One region of the Streptomyces sp. NPDC048290 genome, then DNA from elsewhere that is predicted to be linked to it. Evidence: riboswitches for the same ligand, from Rfam matches in the RefSeq annotation. Region 1 holds a riboswitch; the other holds the start of a gene.

Region 1 (7,087 bases):
AGCCACTCGTCGATCGCGTCGACCGCCACCTCCCCGGCAACCCCGTACGGCTCCCCCACCGCCAACGCCAGATCAGCCCGATGCACCGTGATCTCATGCGTCATCCGCCGCGCCCAGAACGCCGCGGTATGCACCCCCGCCCACCCCCACACCCCCGCGTCCGGCCCCGCCTCCCGCAAGGTCCGGACGAGCATCTCCCCACCCGCGGCGAACCACTCCCCGAGGGCGACCGCGTCCCCCCGCCCCTCAGGCCCGCTCCCCTCCGGAACGTCCTCCGAGGCCACCTCCGCCCCGGCCCGGGTCCGCACGGTCACCTCGACCCATCGCAGCGCCTCCCCCATGTGCCGGACGAGGTCCTCCACGGTCCAGTCGGGACAGGTCGGCACGGTGGCCCCGAGATCCACCCCGGGCGCGGTCACCAGCTCCCGGAACTGCCCCACCTGGAGGGCGATCTCGTCGCAGTACCGGTCGAACGCAAGAAGAGTCATGCCCGAACCCTAGGTTCGAAGGCATCACCCCAGCACCACGATTTCCCCGGCGTCGAACTCCACCCCCACCACTTCCCCCAGGTCAGGAGCGTCCCGCAGCCCGCACGCGGCCTCCAGCACCGGCGCGCCACCCCCGTCGGGCCGCAGCCGCACAGCGACATGGGTGCCCTTGAAGGTCCGCGCGACAACAGCACACCGCAACCCAACGGCACCACCCGAGCCCGCACCCGCACCGGCCCCCCGAAACACCCGCACACCCCCGGCCCGCACCAACACCTCCACCTCCCCCTGAGCCGCCCCCGCCCCCACCGGCAGCTTCCCCCACACCGTGTCGGCGACCTCCCCGCTCACCGTCCCCGGCACCACGTTCTCGAACCCGAGAAACCGCGCCACAAAGGCATCCGCGGGCCGCTGCCACACCTCCAGCGGCGTCCCGGACTGCGCGATCCGCCCGTCCCGCATCACCACCACCCGGTCGGCCAGCGCGAACGCCTCCCCCTGGTCATGGGTGACGGCCAGCACCGTCGTCCCGAGCCGCCCGAACAGCTCCCGCAACTCCCCCACCAGCCGCTCCCGCAGCGACCGGTCGAGCTGCCCGAGCGGCTCGTCGAGCATCAGCAGCCGGGGTCCGGGCGCGAGCGCCCGCGCCAGCGCGACCCGCTGCTGCTCGCCCCCGGACAGCTCGGCCACCGCCCGCCCGGCGGCCCCGGGCAGCCCGACCAGCTCCAGCAGCCGCGCCACCCGCTCCCGCTGCTCATCGCGCGAGGCGCCCCGCATCCGCGGCCCGAAGGCCACATTGCCGCCCACGTCCCGCTGCGGGAACAGCTGATGGTCCTGGAACATCAGCCCGATCTCCCGCCGATGCGCGGGCACCCCCACCTGATCGCGCCCCGACAGCAGCACCCGCCCGGCGTCCGGCGCCTGAAGCCCGGCGACCACCCGCAGCAGCGTCGACTTCCCGCTGCCGCTGGGCCCGAGCACACACACCACCTCATGCTCGGCCACCGCCAGATCCACCCCGTCCAGCACGGCCCGCCCCCCGAGCCGTACCGTCACACCCTCGACCCCGAGCAACGGCAGCGGCAGCCTCGGCGTCGGCGTCACAGGAACTCCCCACTCCGGTCGGTCCGCAGCCGCTCCAGCACCACCAGCGCCACCGCGCACACCACCATCAGAATCGTCGAAAGGGCCATCGCCTGCCCGTAGTTCAGCTCCCCGGGCCGCGCCACCAGCTTGGCGACGGCGACCGGCAGCGTCGGATGATCGGGCCGGGCGATGAACACGGTCGCCCCGAACTCCCCGAGCGACACCGCGAACGCGAACCCGGCGGCGACCAGCAGCGCCCGCCGCACCAGCGGCAGATCCACCTCCCGCCACACCCGCCAGGGCGACGCCCCGAGCACGGCCGCCGCCTCCCGCAGCCGTCCGTCCACCGCCCGCAGCACCGGCAGCATCGTCCGCACCACGAAGGGGACCCCGACCAGGGCCTGGGCGAGCGGCACCAGAATCCAGGTGGCGCGCAGATCGAGCGGCGGTTCGTCCAGCGCGATCAGGAACCCGAAGCCGACGGTCACCGCGGACACCCCGAGCGGCAGCATCAGCAGCGCGTCGAACCCGCGTACGAACCGCCCGGCGTCCCGCCGCGCCAGCGCCGCCGCGGCGAGCCCGCCGACCAGCAGCGCGATGGCGGTGGCGACGACGGCGTAGGCCAGCGAGTTGCCGATCGCATGGATCGGCGGGACCAGGAACACCCCGGACTCCTCCGAGGCCAGCGCCCGGTAGTAGGAGAACCCGGCGCCCCCGAGCGAGCGCCGTACGAGTACCCCGAGCGGCAGCAGGATCAGTACGGCGACGGTGGCCAGCACCCCGGCGAGCAGCGCCCACTGCCCCGCCCCGCGCGGACGCCGGGCGGTCCCGGCCGGGTCGACCAGCCGGAGCGCGCTCTCCCGCCGCCGGACCGTCCAGGCGTGCACGGCGAGGATCGCGCCCACGGCGAGGAACTGCACGATCGTCAGCACGGCGGCGGCCGGCAGATCGAAGATCTGCGAGGTCTGCCGGTAGATCTCCACCTCAAGGGTGGCGAAGGTCGGCCCGCCGAGGATCTGCACCACACCGAAGGAGGTGAAGGTGAACAGGAAGACCATCAGCGCGGCGGCGGCCACCGCCGGACCGAGCGCGGGCAGGGTCACCCTCCGCCAGGCCGCGAACGGCGACGCGCCGAGCATCCGCGCCGCCTCCTCCTGCCGTGGGTCGAGCTGCGCCCACAGCCCGCCCACGGTCCGTACGACGACCGCGTAGTTGAAGAAGACATGCGCGAGCAGGATCGCCCACACGGTGGTGTCCAGCCGTACGCCCCACCAGGCGTCCAGCAGCCCGCCCCGGCCGAGCAGCGCGAGGAACGCCGTACCGACCACGACCGTCGGCAGCACGAACGGGACCGTCACCACGGCCCGCAGCAGTTGCTTGCCGGGGAAGTCGAGACGGGCGAAGACATAGGCGCCGGGCAGCGCGATCAGCAGGGTCAGCGCGGTGGAGGCGAGCGCCTGCCAGGTGGTGAACCACAGCACCTGCCGGATACCGGGGTCCGCGAGCACCTCCCCCAGCCGCCCCACCTGCCAGCCGCCGTCCCCCTTCAGCCCACGGGTCAGGATCGCGGCGACGGGATAGGCGAAGAACACGCCGAAGAACGCGGCGGGCAGGACCAGCAGCCCCAGCCGCACCGCGCTCCCCCGGACCCGCCGCGCGGGACGGGCTACTTCAGTACGAGCGAGGTCCATGCCTTGACCCAGTCGTCCCGGTGCTCGGCGATCTTCGCCGCGTCCATGGTCTCGGGCTGCTCGGCCCGCGGCCCGTACTGGCGGAACACCTCGGGCACCTCGGCGCCCTCGACCACCGGGTACACGAACATGTTCAGCGGCATGTCCTGCTGGAACTCGGTGCCGATCATGAAGTCCAGCAGCGCCTTGCCGCCCTCGGCGTTCTTCGCGTCGCTGAGCAGCCCGGCGTACTCGATCTGCCGGAAGCAGGTGCCGTCGGCGACCCCGGTGGGCGCGTCCTTCGGCTGCGGATCGGCGTAGACGACCTCGACGGGCGGCGAGGACGCGTACGACACCACCAGCGGCCGGTCGCCCCCGGCCTCCTTGCCGCCGGCCGACCCGGAGAACTCCTCGTTGTAGGCGGTCTCCCAGCTGTCGACCACCTTGACACCATTGGCCTTGAGCTTCTCCCAGTAGCCGGTCCAGCCGTCGTCGCCGTACCGCGCGGCGGTGCCGAGCAGGAAACCGAGACCGGGGGACGACGTGGAGGCGTTCTCGGCGACCAGCAGATCCTTGTACTGCGGCTTGATCAGATCGTCGAAGGTGCGGGGCGGCGCGAGATCGCGCTCGGCGAAGTACGCCTTGTCGTAGTTGACGCAGATGTCGCCGGTGTCGATGGGCGTGACCCGGTTCCCGGCGCCGTCGGCCCGGTAGGCGGGCGCGATGGTGTCGGCGCCCCGGGGCTCGTACGGCTGGAACAGCCCGTTGTCCAGGGCGCGGGAGAGCAGGGTGTTGTCGACGCCGAAGAAGACATCGCCCTGCGGGTTGTCCTTGGTGAGGATCGCCTTGTTGACGGCCGTCCCGGCGTCCCCGTCCTCCAGCACCTTGACGGTGTACCCGGACTGCTTCTGGAAGTCGGCGAGGACGTCCTTGGAGACGGCCCACGAGTCATGGCTGACCAGGGTGACCGTCTTGGAGTCCCCCGAGCCGCTCCCCGCCCCGGAGCCGGACGAGCCGCACGCGGACAGCGTGACGAGCCCGAGCCCGACGCCCACGACGGCGATCTTCTGGATACTGCGCACTGTGGTGGTGCCCACTGAATGTCCTCCTGGGTGACCAGGAAGAGACGCGGCCCTGCCCGGGACCGCCGAACGGTTCCCGGGCAGGGCGCAACAGCATGAGTGACGACCGATCTCCCTACCCAGAATGACCTGGGCGAGGTTCAGAGGGTCTGCGGCCCACCGTGTCGTCGGCTGCCGCACTCTCAGCGCTGTGGCGCTCCCCTGCCGGATATGAAGATGAGTATGAAGTTATGCCGACCGTGTAGGCGTACACGGATACGGCGAACGCACGAATATACGAACGTACGGCGTCAGACTACCGCCTGCTGTCCGGCCCGCCGTCCGCTCTACCGCTCGGTCGCCGCGAGCTGGCCGCACGCCCCGTCGATCTCCTGGCCCCGGGTGTCCCGGACCGTCACCGGCACCCCGTGCGCGGCGATGGCCTCCACGAACGCCTTCTCGTCCTCGGGCCGGGACGCGGTCCACTTCGACCCGGGCGTCGGGTTCAGCGGGATCAGGTTCACATGCACCGGCCGCCCCTTGAGCAGCCGCCCGAGCCGGTCGCCGCGCCACGCCTGGTCGTTGATGTCCCGGATCAGCGCGTACTCGATGGACAGCCGCCGCCCGGACCGCTCCGCGTACCCGAACCCGGCGTCCAGCACCTCACGCACCTTCCACCGGGTGTTGACCGGCACCAGCGTGTCGCGCAGCTCGTCGTCGGGGGCGTGCAGCGAGATGGCGAGACGGCACTTGAAGCCCTCGTCGGCGAACCGGTGGATGGCGGGCACCAGCCCCACCGTCGACACCGTGATCCCGCGCTGGGAGAGCCCCACTCCGTCGGGTGCCGGGTCGGTCAGCGCGCGGATGGCGCCGACGACCCGCTTGTAGTTGGCGAGCGGCTCGCCCATGCCCATGAACACGATGTTGGACAGCCGCGCGGGCCCGCCCGGCACGTCCCCGTCGCGCAGCGCCCGCATCCCGTCCACGATCTGGTGCACGATCTCTGCGGTCGACAAGTTCCGGTCGAGCCCGGCCTGTCCGGTGGCGCAGAACGGGCAGTTCATCCCGCATCCGGCCTGCGAGCTGATGCACATGGTGACCCGGTCCGGGTACCGCATGAGCACCGACTCGACGAGCGTCCCGTCGAACAGCCGCCACAGCGTCTTGCGGGTGGTCCCCTCATCCGTCGACAGATGCCGGACGACGGTCATCAGCTCCGGCAGCAGCGCCTCCCGCAGCCGGTCACGGGACCCGGCCGGGATGTCCGTCCACTGCTCGGGCTCGTGCGCGTACCGCGCGAAGTAGTGCTGCGAGAGCTGTTTGGCGCGGAAGGGCTTCTCCCCGATCTCCGCGACCGCCTCCTTGCGCTCCGCGGGCGAGAGATCGGCGAGATGCCGCGGCGGCTTCTTGGCTCCGCGCGGCGCGACAAAGGTGAGTTCTCCGGGCTTAGGCATGGCCCTACCAGTGTCGCAGACTCCGAGACCGCCCCCGGCGGCCTGTGGATAACTCCGACCGGGCGGCATCCGTGCAGGTCAGGACGGTGTCTGGGCGATCTCGTCGCGCAGGGTGGCCAGCTCGTGTTCGAGTTCCTGGTAGAGGTCGACGGTGGTCTTCTCGGGGGTGGGCCACACCCGGCCCTCCTCCAGTGCCGCCAGCCGGTCGCCGAGGGTGGCGAGGGCGACCTGCCGGACATGCCAGCCGGGGGCGCCGCGGGTCGCGGCCAGTTCGTCCTCGGCGGCGCGCAGGGCGGGCTGGAGGCGGGCCCGCAGCGGGGCGAGGTCCTTGCGGGCGTCCTGGAGGTTCACCCGCAGCTCGGTCGTGGCCTCGGCGGCACCGAACACGTTGTCCGCCAGCTCGCCCATGCCCTCCACGAAGCCGCCCAGGTCCTCCAGCAGGGGCACGAGCGTCTCGCGGTCGGCGGCCCCCTTGCCGATCACCTGGACCCGGACGGCGGTGAACTCGGCGGATATCCGGTCCATCTGGGCGAGGGCGTCGTCCCCGGGCTCCAGTTGGGCGCGCACCATCTCGACCGGCATCCCCCCGCCGGGCGCGAGCAGTCCGTTGATGTCGGCCAGTTCCCTGGCGAGCAGTTCCCGCAGCTCCAGCAGCGCCTGATGGGACTCGTCCGCAGTGGCCAGCATGGAGCTGACCCGGGCCTCGAACTCGGCGATGGCCTCGGCCGCCACCCGGTCCAGCCGCTCCTGCCGTGCGGCCCGCCGTCTGGCCCACATACGGCTCCACCCCTCCCGGTTCCCCCGACGCCGCCGCGTCGTGTCGCGGCGATCATAGGGAGGACCGGCAGGGGTGGAGCAAACGTTCACTCAGCGGCCCGGCACGGACCGCGCGGTCAGCCGGAGCCGACGAAGACCACCATCAGCAGCCACACCACGGGAGCCGTCGGCAGCAGGGAGTCCAGCCGGTCCATGATCCCGCCGTGCCCCGGCAGCAGCGTGCCCATGTCCTTGATCCCGAGGTCCCGCTTGATCATGGACTCGCCGAGGTCGCCCAGTGTGGCGCTGCCCGCCACCGCGAGCCCCAGCAGCAGACCCTGCCACCAGGTGCCGTCATGGATCAGCAGCTCCATGCACAGCGCGCCCGCCACCATCGCGAAGGCGACCGCCCCGAGCAGGCCCTCGCGGGTCTTGCCGGGGCTGATGCGCGGGGCGAGCTTGTGCTTGCCGAACCGCCAGCCGATCGCGTACGCCCCGGTGTCGCTGACGACGGTGAGCAGCAGGAACGTCAGGACGCGCTGCGGGCCGTCGTCGGCGGTCAGCATCATCGC
Region 2 (7,087 bases), on a different contig from region 1:
GGCTGACCTTCCACCTGCCCGGGGACGCCCCCGTGACCTGGGCCTTCGGCCGTGAGCTGCTGGTCGACGGGATGGCCGGGCCGTGCGGTGAGGGCGATGTGCATGTGGCCCCGGCCGAGGCGGACACCCTCGGTGAGACCCTGATCCGCCTTCAGGTCGGCAGCGACCAGGCCCTGTTCCGCTCCTCGGCGGCACCGCTGGTGGCCTTCCTGGACCGCACCGACAAGCTGGTCCCGCTCGGCCAGGAGGGCGCGCTCGCCGACTTCGACGCCCATCTCGACCAGGCCCTCGACCGCATCCTGGCGGAAGAACAGAGCACGGGCTGAGCCGTACGGCGACCGGGGCGCCGGAACGCTTCCTCAGCCGCCGGGTGCTGGATCGGGCGGAGCCGGGGCGGGGTGAGACGGGGTTCGGGGGGTGGGCAGGAACGGTTCTCCGCGGGGAGCGCGGGCGGCGGGCGGCGGGCGGCGGGCAGCGGGCAGCCCGGCAGCAGTCAGCGGGCAACGGTCAGTCGACAGGGGACTGCCGACAGGGGACTGCCGACAGGGGACTGCCGACGGGGGACTGCGGACAGGGAGCTGCCGTCAGGGGACTGCCGTCAGGGGGCTGCCGTCAGGGGACAGTCGGCATCGAGGCGCTTCCGTCCCCGCCCTACCGCTTGCGCCGTCGCCCCCGTCCGCCCCGGCCGATTACGGCGGATGAGCGGACGGAACCGGACGCGGCACCCTCCCCGGCCGTACTCGGCACACCGGCCGGACCCCTCGGCGGTGCGGGCACTGTCCGGCCCACCGGCAGCGACCCCGTCGCCGGGCGGTCGGCCGAGACGACGAGGGCGGCGAGCGCCGTGGTCACCGGCACCGAGGCGACCAGGCCGATCGAGCCGACCAGGGTGCGGACGATCTCCTCGGCGACCAGCTCACTGTTGGCGACGGTTCCCACACTGCTCTGCGCGATCGAGAAGAGCAGCAGCAGAGGGAGCGCGGCGCCCGCGTAGGCGAGGACGAGGGTGTTGACGACGGAGGCGATGTGGTCGCGGCCGATCCGGATACCGGCCCGGTACAGCCCCCGCCAACCCATCGTGGGGTTGGCCTCGTGGAGCTCCCAGACCGCCGAGGTCTGGGTGACCGTCACATCGTCGAGCACACCGAGCGAACCGATGATGATGCCGGCCAGCAGCAGACCGCTCATGTCGATCGTGGGATAGAGCCCGTGGATCAGCCCGGTGTTGTCGTCGGTGTTGCCGGTGAGCGCGGCCCAGTCGATGAACAGTGAGCCGAGCACCCCGATCAGCAGCAGCGAGATCAGCGTGCCGAGCACCGCGACCGAGGTTCTCGCGGACAGCCCATGGCACAGATAGAGCGCGACCAGCATGATCGCGCTGGCCCCGACCACGGCGACGACCAGCGGATTCGAGCCCTGAAGGATGGCGGGCAGGATGAAGAAGTTGAGGATCAGGAAGCTGATGGTGAGCGCGACCAGCGCCATCACCCCGCGCAGCCGTCCGACCACCACCACGGCCAGCGCGAAGATCCCGGCGAGCAGCGCCATCGGGACCCGTCGGTTGACGTCGGCCACCGAGTACTGGAGATCCTGCGGCGCGGACGGCTCGTACGCGACCACGACCTTCTGGTCCTGCTCCAGCTGACGGGACTGGTCGGGCTGCACGATCTCGGTGAACGTACGGCCCTTGTCGTCGCCCGTGTCGACCCGGATCGTCGCCCGCTTGCAGGTGCCGTTCGCCTGCTGCACGGCGGAGGACCCCTCGGCGGTGGAGGTGTCGCCGGTGGGTGTGCCTCCGGAGGCGTTCACGGAGGCGCAGTCGACCTGTTCGACCCGGGTGACCGTGGCCTGCTGGGTCTGCCGGTCGAAGCCGACCCCGGTCCGCTCGTGCGCCGGTGCCCCACCGGGCCACAGCACCGCGAGCCCGACCAGCACGGCCGCGCCGAAGGGTACGAGGATGGCGGCGATGATCTTCCGCAGATGAGCGGAGACGGGGCTGGCCGGGCCGTGGCTGTGGCTGTGGGAGTGACCGTGCCCACCGCCTGATCCGCCGTCCGATCCACCGCCGGACCCGTCACCATGGCCATGTCCGCCGCCGTGACCTGATCCGTCACCGTGGCCGTGCCCATGTCCGTCGCCCCGGCCGTCGCCGCCGTAGCCGTAGTCCTCGGCGTGGTGACCGTGGTCGCCACCGGGCCCGTTCCCGGTGCCATGTCCGGCGCCTGGGTTCGGCCCGTAGGACCCCTGTGCGTGCCCCGGCCCGAAGCCCTGCCCGTAGGAGCCGTCGAAGTCCTGTGGCCGGGCCGAGCCGCCGAAGCCGGACCCTTGACCGCCGGGACCGACCCCCTGCGGCCCGGGACCGTACCCCTGCGGCCCCCGACCGACCCCTTCCCGCCCCATACCGGACCCTTGTCGCCCCGGACCGGGCACCTGCCCCCCGGGCCCCGTCATCCGCCCCCCAGGCTGAGCCACCTGCCCCCCGGACGAAGGCACTTGCCCACCCGGCCGAGGCACCTGCCCCCCAGGAGGCCGCCCCTGGCCCCCGGGCCCACCGGGCACACCGCCAGGCTCCCCCGGCCCGGACCGCGCCCCGAGCCGACGCACGGAACCGGTCTCATAGTCCGGCCCGGAACCAGACCCACGCCCAGACCCCGGCCCCTGCCCGGACCCAGAACCAAGCCCCGGCCCCGACCCGGCACCCAAACCAGCACCCGGCCCCGACCCGACACCCAGACCGGCATCCGACCCGGCACTCGAACCAAAAGAAGAACCGTCCGGCGAACCGGAAGGCGAACCCGGCGAAGGGCCATGCGGCGATCCGGGCGGAGGAAACGGCGGCTCCTGCGGTGTGGTCACCGACCGATCATCGCAAGAACGGCAGGGGCCCTCTGTTCACCGCGCCCGAATTGACGCTAGCGTGGAGTCACCTTTGTACACGCGGGAGCTCGGAGCACCGGGCTGAGAGGGCGCTGACCTTCGTCTTCGCGATGTTTCACGTGGAACATCAGCCATCACGAGTGATGAATCCCATGGAACACCGACGGACGGACATCGCTGCGTCGACCGCTGAACCTGTTACCGGGTAATGCCGGCGTAGGGAGTAGGTCTCATGACCATCAAGGACACAGGCACGCCTGCCTCCACCCAGACCCCCGGCACCGACGGGGTGTCCGGCGCGGAGGCCAGGAAGTCCATCGGCTGGCACAAGGCGTATGTCGAGGGCAGCCGCCCCGACCTGCGGGTGCCGGTCCGCCAGGTGCACCTCACCAACGGCCGCTCGGTCACGCTGTACGACACGTCCGGCCCGTACACCGATCCGCTCGCCGAGACCGATGTCCGCAGGGGGCTCGCCCCGCTCCGGGAGAACTGGATCATCGCCCGCGGCGACACCGAGGAGTACGCGGGCCGTCCCGTCCGTCCCGAGGACGACGGTGTCAAGCACACCTCGCCGCGCGGTGGACTGCGCAACCTCGACGCGGTCTTCCCCGGCCGTCCCCGCCAGCCGCGCCGCAGCCGGGACGGCGGCGCGGTGACCCAGCTCGCCTACGCCCGGCGCGGCGAGATCACCCCCGAGATGGAGTTCGTGGCGATCCGGGAGAACGTGGCGCCGGAGGTCGTCCGCGCGGAGATCGCCGCGGGCCGGGCCGTGTTGCCCGCCAACGTCAACCATCCCGAGATCGAGCCGATGATCATCGGCAAGCGGTTCCTGGTGAAGGTCAACGCCAACATCGGGAACTCGGCGGTGACGTCCTCCATCGAGGAGGAGGTGGAGAAGATGACCTGGGCGACCCGTTGGGGCGCCGACACGGTCATGGACCTGTCCACCGGCCGCAATATCCACACCACCCGTGAATGGGTGCTGCGCAACTCCCCCGTCCCGATCGGCACCGTCCCGCTCTACCAGGCGCTGGAGAAGGTCGACGGCCGAGCGGAGGAACTGACCTGGGAGATCTACAAGGACACGGTGATCGAACAGGCCGAGCAGGGCGTGGACTACATGACCGTCCACGCGGGTGTCCGGCTGCCGTTCGTCCCGCTCACCGCCCGCCGCAAGACCGGGATCGTCTCGCGCGGCGGCTCGATCATGGCCGCCTGGTGTCTGGCGCACCACACAGAATCGTTCCTCTACGAGAACTTCGAGGAACTCTGCGAGATCCTCGCCGCGTATGACATCACCTACTCGCTGGGAGACGGTCTGCGGCCGGGCTCCATCGCGGACGCCAACGACGAGGCACAGTTCGCGGAGTTGCGCACGCTCGGGGAACTCAACCAGATCGCCAAGCGTTTCAACGTACAGACCATGATCGAAGGCCCGGGGCATGTCCCGATGCACAAGATCAAGGAGAACATCGACCTTCAGCAGGAGATCTGCGATGAAGCTCCGTTCTATACGCTCGGCCCGCTGACGACCGACATCGCCCCGGCGTACGACCACATCACCTCGGGCATCGGTGCCGCGATGATCGCCTGGTGGGGTACGGCGATGCTCTGCTACGTCACCCCCAAGGAACACCTGGGCCTGCCCAACCGTGACGACGTCAAGACCGGCGTCATCACCTACAAGATCGCCGCCCATGCCGCCGACCTCGCCAAGGGTCACCCCGGGGCGCAGGACTGGGACGACGCGCTGTCCGACGCGCGCTTCGAGTTCCGCTGGGAGGACCAGTTCAATCTGGCCCTCGACCCGGACACGGCCCGTGAGTTCCACGACGAGACCCTCCCGGCGGAGCCCGCCAAGACGGCCCACTTCTGCTCCATGTGCGGCCCGAAGTTCTGCTCCATGAAGATCAGCCAGAGCATCAACGAGCAGTTCGGTGGCGCGGTGGCCGAGGGGGCTTCGGCGGAGGAGATCGCGGAGGGGATGCTCCAGAAGTCCAAGGAGTTCGCGGCGAGCGGCAACCGGGTGTACCTGCCGCTCGCGGACTGACCCGACTCAGGGCGCTGCCTCTGGGAGGGGGCAGCGCCGGGTGTCCTGCTCGGGGCGGGGTGCGCTGTGCCTTCCCCAGCGGGCGCATGGCTCTGGGGCGGTTCCAGCATCCGGCGAACGCACCGAACAGCACGGATCACCCCGAGAACGAGGCTCCGCGCAGGGCATCGCCTCGCCATCGGGGGTCTTCAGCAGCTTGACCAAGGAGGCGCCAACATCGTCGACGACAGGAAAGAGGTACCTCCCGTACCGGCCCGAGGGGCGTCGGGGGGCGGGGCGGTCGGCAGACTGGGGGAATGACATCGAGTTCGCTGAGCAAGGGTGCCAACCTTCCGGTCTCCTCCGCCGAGGTGAGGGTCGAGCTGTGCTGGTCCGCGGGGCCCGGCGTGCCCGATGTGGACGCCTCCGCGCTGCTGCTCACGGCGGTGGGCCGGGTCAGGGACGACGCCGACTTCGTGTTCTACAACCAGCCGCAGCACGCCTCCGGAGCCGTCGTCCATCACGGCAAGCGGCCGTCGGGGGGTGGCATGACGGACACGGTCGGGGTGCGTCTCGGTGCGCTGGAGCCCGCCGTCGAGCGGGTGGTGCTGTGCGCCTCGGCCGACGGTGGCACATTCGGGCAGGTGCCAGGGTTGACGCTGCGGCTGCTGGACGCCGGTACCTCGGCGGAGCTGGCCCGGTTCGACATGGCGGCGACGACCGAGACCGCGTTCATCGGAGGTGAGTTGTACCGGAGGCAAGGGGCGTGGAAGTTCCGTGCCGTGGGGCAGGGATATGCCTCCGGGCTCGCCGGGCTGGCGACGGACTTCGGTATCACCGTCGATGAGGAGGCAGAGGACCAGGCAGGAAACACGGGAGGAAACATGGGAGGGAATCCGGCAGGAGGGCCGCCGCAGCCTCCACTTACGGCTCCTGCTCCCGCGCTCCCGCCCAGTGGGCCCACTCCGTCCACACCGGCCTGGCCCGCCCCGACCCCGCCCACCTCGACCTGGCCCGACCAGACCCGGCCCGCCCAGACCCCGCCGACACCGACACCGGCACCGACCGTGCCGTCCATGCCGTACCCGCCCACGCCCCCGATACCCCCGGCGGCACCCGGCGCGCCCCAGTCCGGCGGACCCCGTCTGGTCAAGGGCGAGGAGCAGCTCCCCGTCGATATGCGTAAACGGCTGTCGCTGCGCAAGGAGCAGGTGGCGGTCAGTCTGCGCAAGCACGGCGCGGAAGGTGTCGTCGCCCGGGTCGTGCTCGTGCTCGATGCCTCGGGATCGATGTCCGCTCTGTACACCCGGGGCGTGGTCGCCGATGTCGTGGAGCGTATGGCGGCGGTGGCGGCGCAGCTGGACGACGACGGGGAGATGCAGGCATGGACATTCGCGTCGCACCCGGCCCGGCTGCCCGATCTGAGGCTGGGGGAGCTGCCCGAGTGGCTGCGGCTGCATGTCCGGGTCGGACAGCTCAGTCTCTTCGGACGCAAGAAACCACAGCGCGGGCTCCAGCCGGGGCAGGTGGACATGCGCGCGGTGGGCATCCAGAACGAGGAACAGAAGGTGATCGCCGAAGTACGTGACTATGTGCGGCGGTATCCGGCGGCGGCACCCACCCTGGTGCTGTTCTTCTCCGACGGCGGTGTCTACCGCAACGAGCAGATCGAGCGGGAGCTGCGGGCGGCGGTGGACGAGCCTGTCTTCTGGCAGTTCGTGGGGCTGGGCCGGTCCAACTACGGGGTGCTGGAGCGCTTCGACACCCTGTCCGGCCGCCGGGTCGACAACGTGGGCTTCTTCGCGGTGGACGACATCGGCTCGCTCCCCGACGCGGAGCTGTACGACCGGCTGCTGTCGGAATTCCCGAGCTGGATCACGGCGGCCCGCCGGGAGGGGATCATCTGAGTGAGGCTCACATCAGCGGGCACCATCGGAGATGAACTCGCACGATCTGAGAAGAACCCGCGCCATCGGAGATGAACCCGCGCCATCTGAGAAGCACCCCCGGACCCCCGGACGCACACGCCCCCGCCACGGCGCCGTGAGGACCGTCACCGGTCGGTGGCCGTCCTCTCGGACGGTGTACCGGCTCGGTTCCGATCCGTCGGCGTCCGTGCGGGAGCGCGGAGGGACGCGGGGCGGGACCCCTACTCGGGCTTGTGGTCCGGCCCCCCGAAGT

Evidence for each region. A riboswitch is a leader RNA that binds a small molecule or an ion and turns the genes downstream of it on or off. The one in region 1 is predicted to bind thiamine pyrophosphate.
Region 2: linked by a shared signal. The riboswitch ahead of thiC (phosphomethylpyrimidine synthase ThiC) and the one ahead of AB0D49_RS19570 (thiamine ABC transporter substrate-binding protein) in region 1 are both predicted to bind thiamine pyrophosphate.

Annotation. Positions count from the first base shown of each region.
Region 1 is NZ_JBEZLM010000010.1:212,664-219,750, reverse strand. It holds gene AB0D49_RS19585 (maleylpyruvate isomerase family mycothiol-dependent enzyme) at 1-488, opposite strand, end outside; gene AB0D49_RS19580 (ABC transporter ATP-binding protein) at 513-1,574, opposite strand; gene AB0D49_RS19575 (iron ABC transporter permease) at 1,589-3,265, opposite strand; gene AB0D49_RS19570 (thiamine ABC transporter substrate-binding protein) at 3,241-4,326, opposite strand; TPP riboswitch at 4,421-4,539, opposite strand; gene rlmN (23S rRNA (adenine(2503)-C(2))-methyltransferase RlmN) at 4,653-5,759, opposite strand; gene AB0D49_RS19560 (hypothetical protein) at 5,838-6,536, opposite strand; gene AB0D49_RS19555 (phosphatidate cytidylyltransferase) at 6,653-7,087, opposite strand, start outside.
Region 2 is NZ_JBEZLM010000004.1:116,203-123,289, reverse strand. It holds gene AB0D49_RS07690 (SsgA family sporulation/cell division regulator) at 1-326, shown strand, start outside; gene AB0D49_RS07685 (YibE/F family protein) at 652-2,400, opposite strand; TPP riboswitch at 2,928-3,117, shown strand; gene thiC (phosphomethylpyrimidine synthase ThiC) at 3,110-4,927, shown strand; gene AB0D49_RS07675 (VWA domain-containing protein) at 5,224-6,813, shown strand; gene AB0D49_RS07670 (hypothetical protein) at 7,056-7,087, opposite strand, start outside.